Caldimonas thermodepolymerans: one gene and its partner. The protein of the gene in region 1 interacts with the protein of each later gene in a pairwise test. Links are inferred from orthologs where the notes say so. Each region holds a gene or a part of one and is shown in the gene's direction. Other genes may lie near its edges.

Evidence for each region.
Region 2: the proteins of ftsL (region 1) and ftsB interact in binary tests that used the Escherichia coli proteins (3 or more experiments, as listed by UniProt). The link is inferred for Caldimonas thermodepolymerans from one-to-one orthologs.

What each region holds. Positions count from the first base shown.
Region 1 is NZ_CP064338.1:3,008,465-3,013,979, reverse strand. What follows is about bases 2,607-5,515. They hold ftsL (cell division protein FtsL), read left to right. Parts: upstream 2,607-3,856; coding sequence 3,857-4,174; downstream 4,175-5,515. Other genes in these bases: IS481_RS14155 (peptidoglycan D,D-transpeptidase FtsI family protein), read left to right, coding at 4,171-5,515; rsmH (16S rRNA (cytosine(1402)-N(4))-methyltransferase RsmH), read left to right, coding at 2,910-3,860; mraZ (division/cell wall cluster transcriptional repressor MraZ), read left to right, coding at 2,607-2,901. Outside these bases: IS481_RS14180 (SDR family oxidoreductase), read right to left, coding at 1-780; IS481_RS18300 (hypothetical protein), read left to right, coding at 877-1,416; IS481_RS18295 (SIR2 family NAD-dependent protein deacylase), read left to right, coding at 1,362-2,195; more of mraZ, read left to right, coding at 2,473-2,606. UniProt on the Escherichia coli protein: Essential cell division protein. May link together the upstream cell division proteins, which are predominantly cytoplasmic, with the downstream cell division proteins, which are predominantly periplasmic.
Region 2 is NZ_CP064338.1:1,444,105-1,447,904, reverse strand. What follows is about bases 34-2,838. They hold ftsB (cell division protein FtsB), read left to right. Parts: upstream 34-1,196; coding sequence 1,197-1,481; downstream 1,482-2,838. Other genes in these bases: hslO (Hsp33 family molecular chaperone HslO), read right to left, coding at 1,981-2,838; IS481_RS06930 (hypothetical protein), read left to right, coding at 1,478-2,011; eno (phosphopyruvate hydratase), read left to right, coding at 34-1,188. Outside these bases: more of eno, read left to right, coding at 1-33; more of hslO, read right to left, coding at 2,839-2,967; IS481_RS06920 (gamma carbonic anhydrase family protein), read right to left, coding at 2,987-3,511; IS481_RS06915 (MFS transporter), read right to left, coding at 3,594-3,800. UniProt on the Escherichia coli protein: Essential cell division protein. May link together the upstream cell division proteins, which are predominantly cytoplasmic, with the downstream cell division proteins, which are predominantly periplasmic.

The sequences.
Region 1 (5,515 bases):
GTCGTGGTCGAGCAGGCTGCCCGGCAGGGCGCCCGCTGCGCGCGCGCCGAGCGCGACCAGCGGGGCCGGGACGGAGACGAAGCGCGCCGGGCCGAGTCCCATCGCCGTGCGCAGCCGGGCCAGCCAGTCGCGCAGCGTGACGGCCTCGGGCCCGACCAGCGGGACGCGGCCGCCCGGGGCATCGTCGTCCAGCAGCGCGACGATGGCCTGCACCGCGTCGTCGACATGCAGCGGCTGCACGAGCTGCCGGCCGTCGCCCGGCAGCGGGATCAGCGGCAGGCTGGCCAGGCGGGTGAACAGGCGCGCGCTGGTACCGCCCGGGCCGTAGATCAGCGACGGCTGCACGACCGCCGCCGAGGCGAGCGGCAGGCCGAGCAGGTAGTCGTCGGCGGCCTTCTTGCTGCGGTGGTAGGCGGAGGTGGCCGCCTCGTCCGCGCCCAGCGCCGAGACCTGCACCACGCGCGCGACGCTGGCCGCCGCGCACGCGGCGAACAGCGCGCAGGGGCCGCGCACATGGATGGTGTCGAAGCGCTGCGTGCCGTGCTCGCGCAGGATGCCCGCCGCGTTGATCACCGCATCGACCCCGGCCAGCCGCGGCAGCCAGTCCCCGACCTCGAGGTCGCGCGTGAAGTCGGCGGCGAAGTAGCGCAGCGGTTGCCCGTAGGCCGGCGTGGCCGGCGGATGGCGCATCGCGCAGATGACATGGTGGCCCGCAGCCAGCAGCGCGGTGACGAGGCGCCGGCCCAGGAAGCCGTTGGCGCCGGTCAACAGAACGATCACGTGTTGCCTCCCTTGGTGACGGTCGTACTGCCGGAACGGCCTTTGCCATCACTCAGCAAGCGATGTTCCGTCGCGTTGGACGAGGAGGCAGCCGGCATGCGGACCTGGAGCGAGGCACTGCGCGCAGCGTGGACCACCGGCGGCTGGGCGAGCCTGGCCTCGACCTGCGTGCTCGCCTGGCGCGGCCGGGCCGACAACGGCCGCATCTGGGGCGCGCTCAACGCGCCGGGCCACTGGGTGTGGGGCGACGCCGCCCTGCGCGAGGACGGCCCGAGCCTGCGCCACACCGGCACCGGGCTCGCAGTGCACCACCTCGCGTCGCTGTTCTGGGGGCTGCTGTACGAGCGGGCCTGCCCGGCGCCACGCCCGCGCGCGGTGCGGCGCCTGTGCGGCCATGCCGCCGCGGTGGCCTCGGTCGCGGCGGCGGTGGACCTGCGCCTTGCGCCGCCGCGCCTGACGCCCGGCTTCGAGCACCGCCTGTCGACGCACAGCCTGGTGGCGGTCTATGCCGCGTTCGCCGTCGGCATCGTGCTGGGCGGCTGGTGGGTCGATCGCCGGCACGGGGCTTGCCGGAAGCCGGCGTGCGCACGCGGCAACGCCCTCCCACCGCACCGGCCGCCTCGCTCGACGACCTGAGGGCGGACTGCCGGCGCGGCAAGGTGCTGCTGTTCGTCGGCGCCGGTGTGTCGCTGTCGCTCGGCCTGCCCGACTGGAGCGAGCTGATCGACCACATGGCGCAGGAACTGGGCTTCGAGCCGGACGAGTTCCGTGGCTACGGCAGCTACCTCGCGCTGGCCGAGTACTTCCGCCTGCATCACGGCGACGTCGCGCAGCTGCATCGCTGGATGGACCGGCGCTGGCACGACGCCGGCATCCGCGTGCAGGACTCGCGCGTGCACGAGCTGATCGTGCGCGGTGGCTTCCGCCTGATCTACACGACCAACTACGACCGCTGGCTGGAGCGTGCCTTCGAGCACCACGGGCGACCCTACGTGAAGATCGTCGACGTGGGCGACCTCGCGCACATCCGCCCCGACGCGACCCAGATCGTCAAGTTCCACGGCGACTTCGAGCGCGAGGACTCCATCGTGCTCGACGAGACCAGCTACTTCCGGCGGCTGGAGTTCGAGTCGCCGCTGGACATCAAGCTGCGTGCCGACGTGCTGGGGCGCTCGGTGCTGTTCATCGGCTACAGCCTCAGCGACGTCAACCTGCGCTACCTGTTCTTCCGCCTCGCCTGCCTGTGGAAGCAGGCCATGCCGGGCACGCCGCAGCCGCGCTCGTACATCTTCACGCCCGAACCCAACCCGGTGCAGCAGGCCGTGCTCGGGCAGTGGGGCATCGAGATGCTGTCGGTCGATGCGGGCGACCCGGGGCAGGCGCTGGCGGCCTTCCTGGAACAGGTGGTCGGGTAGCGCAGGCGGCGCCGGCCATGCCGGCCGGGCTGTGCCTGCGGGGGCGTTACAGACGCGCCTGCGTCCTCGCGGCGGAGTGGTCGCACACCTCGACCAACACTTTCACACCGCCTTGCAAGTCCTTATTTTTGCAACGTTTTTTGCTTCCCAATCTCTGCGAAATCTTTTGTAAGTACTTGATTTCATTGGAGATTTTTCACGCTTTGCCTTGACCGGCCACAAGGCGCGCGCTAAAGTGGGAGAAAGTGCACTTTAGTGGGTGATTGTGGCGAATTTTGTGTTCCAAGGCGCTTCGGCGCTCGCGCTGGACGCGAAGGGGCGGCTCTCCGTCCCGGCGCGGCATCGCGACGTGCTGATGGCCACGGCGCAAGGCCAGCTCACGATCACCAAGCATCCCGAAGGCTGCCTGATGGTCTTTCCCCGCCCGGCGTGGGAAAGCTTCCGCGACAAGATCGCGGCGCTGCCGATGTCGGCTTCCGGCTGGAAGCGCATCTTTCTCGGCAACGCCCAGGACGTCGAGATGGACGGCTCCTCGCGCGTGCTGATCTCCCCTGAACTGCGCGCGGCGGCCGGACTGACCAAGGACGTGATGCTGCTCGGCATGGGCAGCCACTTCGAGCTGTGGGATGCGGCGCGCTATGCCGCGCACGAGGCCGAGGTCATGCAACAAGGCATGCCCGACGTACTCAAGGACTTCACCTTCTGACGCGCGCCATGCAAGGGGAGCATGACACATGGCAGCACCGGACGGTCTTGCTGCACGAGGCCGTCGATGCCCTCGTGACCGACCCGGACGGTGTCTACATCGACGGCACCTTCGGGCGCGGCGGTCACACGCGGCTGTTGCTGTCGCGGCTCTCCGGGCGGGGGCGCGTGCTGGCGTTCGACAAGGATCCCGAAGCCGTCGCAGAGAGCACGCGGGTCCAGGACCCGCGTTTTTCAATCCAGCACGCCAGCTTCGCCGAGATGGGCGAGGTGTGCCGGCAGCGCGGCATCGCGCAGGTCCAGGGCGTGTTGCTGGACCTGGGCGTCTCCTCGCCGCAGATCGACAACCCGGCGCGCGGGTTCAGCTTCCGTTTCGACGGCCCGCTGGACATGCGCATGGACCCCACGCGCGGCGAGAGCGCCGCGGACTTTCTCGCGCGTGCCGATGAAAAGCAGTTGGCGGAGGTGATACGCAGCTATGGCGAAGAACGGTTTGCTGTATCGATTGCAAAGGCGATTGTGGCTCGCCGGGAAAGCGGGCGTCCTGTTCGAACCACAGGCGAGCTTTCCGAAGTCGTGGCTCGTGCGGTCAAAACCCGCGAGCCGGGCCAGGACCCTGCAACGCGCACATTTCAGGCTCTTCGGATTTTCGTCAACGCCGAGCTTGAGGAGCTCCAACAGGCCCTGAACCAGACGCTGGAGCTGCTTGCCCCCGGCGGCCGGCTGGTGGTGATCAGCTTCCACTCGCTGGAGGACCGCATCGTCAAGACCTTCATCGTGCGCCACAGCCGCCACCAGGTGGACCGCCGCGCGCCGTTCGCCCCGGTGCCCGAGCCGCTGCTCAAGGCGGTGGCCCGCATCAAGCCGGGCGAGGCGGAGGTCGCGGCCAACCCGCGTGCACGCTCGGCCGTGCTGCGCGTGGCCGAACGCACCGCGTGGAACGACCGGAGGCGTGCATGACCCGGCTCAACGTCGTGCTGTTCGTCGCGCTGGTGTTCAGCGGCCTGTACCTCGTGCGCGTCTCCTACGAGGCGCGGCGCCTGTTCGTCGAGGTCGAGCGGGCGCAGTCCGAGGAACGCGCGCTGGAGACCGAGTTCGAGCAGCTGCAGCTGGAAAAGCGCGCCCAGGCCACGCCGCTGCGCGTCGAGAAGGTGGCGCGCGAGAAGCTGCAGATGCGCACCGCCACGCCGGCGGTGACCCACTACGTGACGCACGCGGGCGCCACCGACGCGCCGCAGGCGGCCAGCGCGGCTGCCCCGGGAGGCCAGCCATGAAGTTCTGGCCGGCACGCAGGAGCAGTCGCGGCGACCGCGCGCGCCAGGCGCACGCGGTGCGCACCGTCATGTACGCGAGCAGCCCGCTGCTGGCGTCGAAGACGCCGCCGTGGCGCTCGAAGTTCCTGGTCGCCTGCATCGGCCTGGGCTTCTGCGTGATGGTCGGGCGCGCGCTGTACATCCAGGTCATCGGCACCGACTTCTACCAGCGCCAGGGCGAGAGCCGCTACGCGCGCACGCTGGAGCTGCCCGCCAACCGCGGCCGCATCATCGACCGCAACGGGCTGATCCTTGCCTCCAGCGTGCCGGCGCCGTCGATCTGGGCCATCCCCAAGGACCTGGAGGCCACGCCCGCGCAGCGGCGCCAGCTCGCGAAGCTGCTGGGCATGAGCGTGGCCGACCTGGACAAGCGCCTGAAGGACAACCCGAACTTCGTCTGGCTCAAGCGCCAGGTCGACGAGGAGGTCGGCGAGAAGGTCAAGGCACTGGGCCTCAAGGGCGTGCACCAGGTCAAGGAATACAAGCGCAAGTACCCCGAGGGCGAGGCGGTCGCGCACGTGGTGGGCTTCACCAACGTCGAGGACCGTGGCCAGGAAGGCATCGAGCTGGCCTTCCAGGAAGAACTGGCCGGTCGCAACGGCACGCGCCGCGTCATCAAGGACCGGCTGGGCCGCATCGTCGAGGACATCGGCGAGAGCGTGAGCCCGGTCGACGGGCAGGACATCGAGCTGTCGATCGACTCCAAGGTGCAGTTCTTCGCCTACCAGCGCATCCGCGACGCGGTCGCCGAGCACAAGGCCAAGGCCGGCTCGGTGGTGGTGCTGGACGTGCAGACCGGCGAGGTGCTGGCGCTGGCCAACTACCCGAGCTACACCCCGGGCGACCGGCGCAACCTGACCGGCGCGCAGCTGCGCAACCGCGCGCTGACCGACACCTTCGAGCCCGGCTCGACGATGAAGCCCTTCATCGCCGCGCTCGCGCTGGAGACCGGCCGGGTGCGCCCGCACACCGTGATCGACACCTCGCCCGGCTGGATGGTGGTGACCGGCGCGACCATCCGCGACTCGCACCGCTACGACGCGCTGACCGTGGAGCAGGTCATCCAGAAGTCCAGCAACATCGGCGTGGTCAAGATGGCCATGCAGATGCCCGCACGCGAGATGTGGGAGATGTTCACCGAGATCGGCATCGGCCAGCGCCCGCAGCTGCGCTTCCCCGGCGTGGTCACCGGCCGGCTGCGCCCGTACAAGACGTGGCGCCCGATCGAGCAGGCGACGATGAGCTACGGCTACGGCCTGTCGGCCTCGCTGTTCCAGCTGGCCCAGGCCTACACCGTGTTCG
Region 2 (3,800 bases), 1.6 Mb from region 1 along the record:
GGCCGCGCGGCCGTGCCGTCGGGGGCCTCCACCGGCTCGCGCGAGGCGATCGAGCTGCGCGACGGCGACAAGAACCGCTACCTGGGCAAGGGCGTGCTCAAGGCCGTCGAGCACATCAACACCGAGATCTCCGAGGCCGTGCTGGGCCTGGACGCCTCCGAGCAGGCCTTCCTCGACCGCACGCTGATCGACCTGGACGGCACCGACAACAAGTCGCGCCTGGGCGCCAACGCGACGCTGGCGGTCTCGATGGCGGTGGCGCGTGCCGCGGCCGAGGAATCCGGCCTGCCGCTGTACCGCTACTTCGGCGGTTCGGGCTCGATGCAGATGCCGGTGCCGATGATGAACGTCATCAACGGCGGCGCGCACGCGAACAACAACCTCGACCTGCAGGAGTTCATGATCCTGCCGGTAGGCGCGCCCAGCTTCCGCGAGGCGGTGCGCTACGGCGCCGAGGTCTTCCACGCGCTGAAGAAGATCATCCACGACAAGGGCATGAGCACCGCAGTCGGCGACGAAGGCGGCTTTGCCCCCAGCGTCGCCAGCCACGAGGCCGCGATCCAGCTGATCCTGGAAGCGATCGAGAAGGCCGGCTACACCCCGGGCGAGCAGGTCGCGCTGGGCCTGGACTGCGCCTCCAGCGAGTTCTACAAGGACGGCAAGTACCACCTCGAAGGCGAAGGCCTGACGCTGACGGCCGAGGAATGGACCAACGTGCTGGCCACCTGGTGCGACAAGTACCCGATCATCAGCATCGAGGATGGCATGGCCGAGGGCGACTGGGACGGCTGGGCCCACCTGACCCAGGCGCTGGGCCAGAAGGTGCAGCTGGTCGGCGACGACCTGTTCGTCACCAACACCAGGATCCTGCGTGAGGGCATCGAGAAGCGCATCGCCAACTCCATCCTCATCAAGATCAACCAGATCGGCACGCTGACCGAGACCTTCGCCGCGATCGAGATGGCCAAGCGCGCCGGCTACACCGCGGTGATCTCGCACCGCTCGGGCGAGACCGAGGACTCGACCATCGCCGACATCGCCGTGGGCACCAACGCCGGCCAGATCAAGACCGGCTCGATGTCGCGTTCGGACCGCATCGCCAAGTACAACCAGCTGCTGCGCATCGAGGAAGACCTGGGCGACGTCGCCAGCTACCCCGGCCGCGCCGCGTTCTACAACCTGCGCTGATCGGCGCCATGTCGGCCCGCCTCCTCACGCTGGTGCTCGCCGGGCTGCTGGTGCTCGTGCATGCCGAGCTGTGGTTCGGCAAGCACGGGGTGCACCGCGTGATGGAGCTGCAGGGGCGGCTGGCCGAACAGCGGGCGAAGAACGACCGCAGCCGCGAGCGCAACCAGCAGCTCGCGGCCGAGGTCAGCGACCTCAGGGAAGGGCTGGAGATGGTCGAGGAAAAGGCCCGCTACGACCTCGGCATGATCAAGCCCGACGAGATCTACGTGCAGCTGACGCCACCGCCGCGGTGAGCGCTTCGTTTCTTCCGCCTGCCCCCGTCCGCCCGGCCCTGCCGGGCGGCTTCACGTTGGCGGTGGCCGGGGCCACCGGCGCCGACGTGCAGGCCCTGTGCGCCGGCCTGCGCGAGCGGCTCGCATCCGGCACGGCCTGGCAGGTGCTCGACGTCACCGAGGCCCTGCTGGAGGGCGCGGCAGCCGCCCTGCCCGCGCCGGCCCGCTGCCTGCTCGCCGGCCTGGACGTGCTGCCGCCGGCACAGCGCCCGGCGGCCGAGGCGCTGGACCAGCGCCTGCGCGAGGCGCTGCAGCGCGCCGGATGGTCCTACGGCGTGGTCTACGGCCGCACCCCGGCCGAGCGCCTCGAGGCGGCCTGCCGCCTGCTCGCGCCCCCGTCACGGCGTCCCGGGACGTCATCGGAGTCGGCCCCTCGCCTGCGCCCCTGGTGCTGTCCGGAATGCCTGGTGCCCGAATGCGAGCACCGGCTGTTCCGGCTGCCGCGCCAGGTGCCCCGCGGTCACTGGATCGACGACGAGGACGGCGGCTGATTGCGCTCTTCGGTGAACAGGCCGCCCACGTCGACCGCGTCGAAGTGGTAGAGCGCGCCGCAGAAGTCGCAGCCGATCTCGACCCGGCCCTGCTCGGCGATGATGCCGTCGACCTCCTCGCGGCCCAGGCCCCTGAGCATCTGCCCGACGCGCTCGCGCGAGCAGCTGCAGGCAAAGCGCGGCCCGTGCTCGCCGGTCAGCGGCTCGAAGCGGCGCAGCGATTCTTCCCAGAACAGGCGGCGCAGGATGGTGTCCACGTCCAGCGTCAGCAGCTCCTCGCGGGTCAGCGACGCGGCCAGGTGCGAGATGCGGTGGTAGGCCTCGTCCAGCTCGGCGGTCTCCTCGCCGGCCCGCCCGCCCAGGTTGGCCTCGCCTTCGACCGGCAGGCGCTGGATCAGCAACCCCGCGGCCACGGTGTCGTTGGCGGCCAGCACCAGCGTGGTCTCGAGCTGCTCGGACTGCCGCATGTAGTGCTCCAGCACGTCGCTCAGGCGCTGCAGCGGCTCGTGCTGCGGGCCGTGCAGCGGCACCACGCCCTGGTAGGGCTGCTGGCCCGGCAGGCGGTCGCGCGGGTCCAGCGTGATCGCGCAACGCCCCTGCCCGTGCACGTTGACCAGTGCCTCGAGCTGCGCGGCCTCGTCGACCTCGCCGATCACCTTCGCGGTGGCGCGCAGGCTCAGGTCCGGCTGCACCTCGGCGACCGCGAGCTTGACGGGGCCGTCGCCGGCGATCTGCAGCACCAGCGCGCCGTTGAACTTGATGTTCGACTGCATCAGCACGCCGGCGGCGGCCATCTCGCCGAGCAGTTCGCGCACCGGCCGCGCGTAGCCGCCCGACTGCTCGCGGCGCTGCAGGATGTCCTGCCAGGCGTCGGTCAGGCGCACGATCATGCCCCGCACGGGCAGGCCTTCGAAGATGAACTTGTGCAGTTCGCTGTGGGAAAGGGTTGCGCTCAAGATGGGTCCAGGTTGGGGGTCAGCCGATCTTCTTCAGCTCGGCCTTGAATCGGCGGGCATTCTCGACATAGTGCCGCGCACCGAACTGGAAGGCGGTGATCTGCTCCGGGGTGAGCTGCTTCACCGCCCGCGCCGGCGCCCCGAGGATCATCGAGCCGTCGGGGAACTCCTTGCCCTCGGTGACCACCGCGCCGGCGCCGACCACGCAGTTGCGGCCGATCTTCGCGCCGTTGAGCACCACGGCCTGGATGCCGATCAGCGAGCCGTCGCCGATCGTGCAGCCGTGCAGCATCACCTGGTGGCCCACGGTGACGTTCTCGCCGATGACCAGCGGCTTGCCGAAGTCGGCGTGCAGCACCGAGTTGTCCTGCACGTTGGAGCCGCGCCCGATGCGGATCGATTCGGTGTCGCCGCGCACCACGGTGCCGAACCAGATGCTGGCGTCCTCGCCGATCTCCACGTTGCCGATCACCTCGGCGCTGTCGGCCACCCAGGCCGTTTCATGGATGACGGGGCGGATGTCGCCGAGCTGGTAGATCGCCATGCAGCACTCCTGAAGAACGTGTGATTCTAGGAAGAATCATGCGCCCGTCCGGCGCGCGGGGCCATGCAGGGAAGCACGGGGTTCAGCCCGCGACGGCGCGGATGCGCGGATGGCGGTGGAACAGCACGCCGACGACGGTGCCCAGCACGATCACCATCGAGCAGAACGCGCACACCGCCACCGGCAGGCCCCAGTGGTCGGCGATCCAGCCCATCGCCATCATCGGCAGCATGCTGCCGATGTAGCCGACCAGCAGGAAGGTCGCGACCAGCCCCGAGCGGTTGTGCGG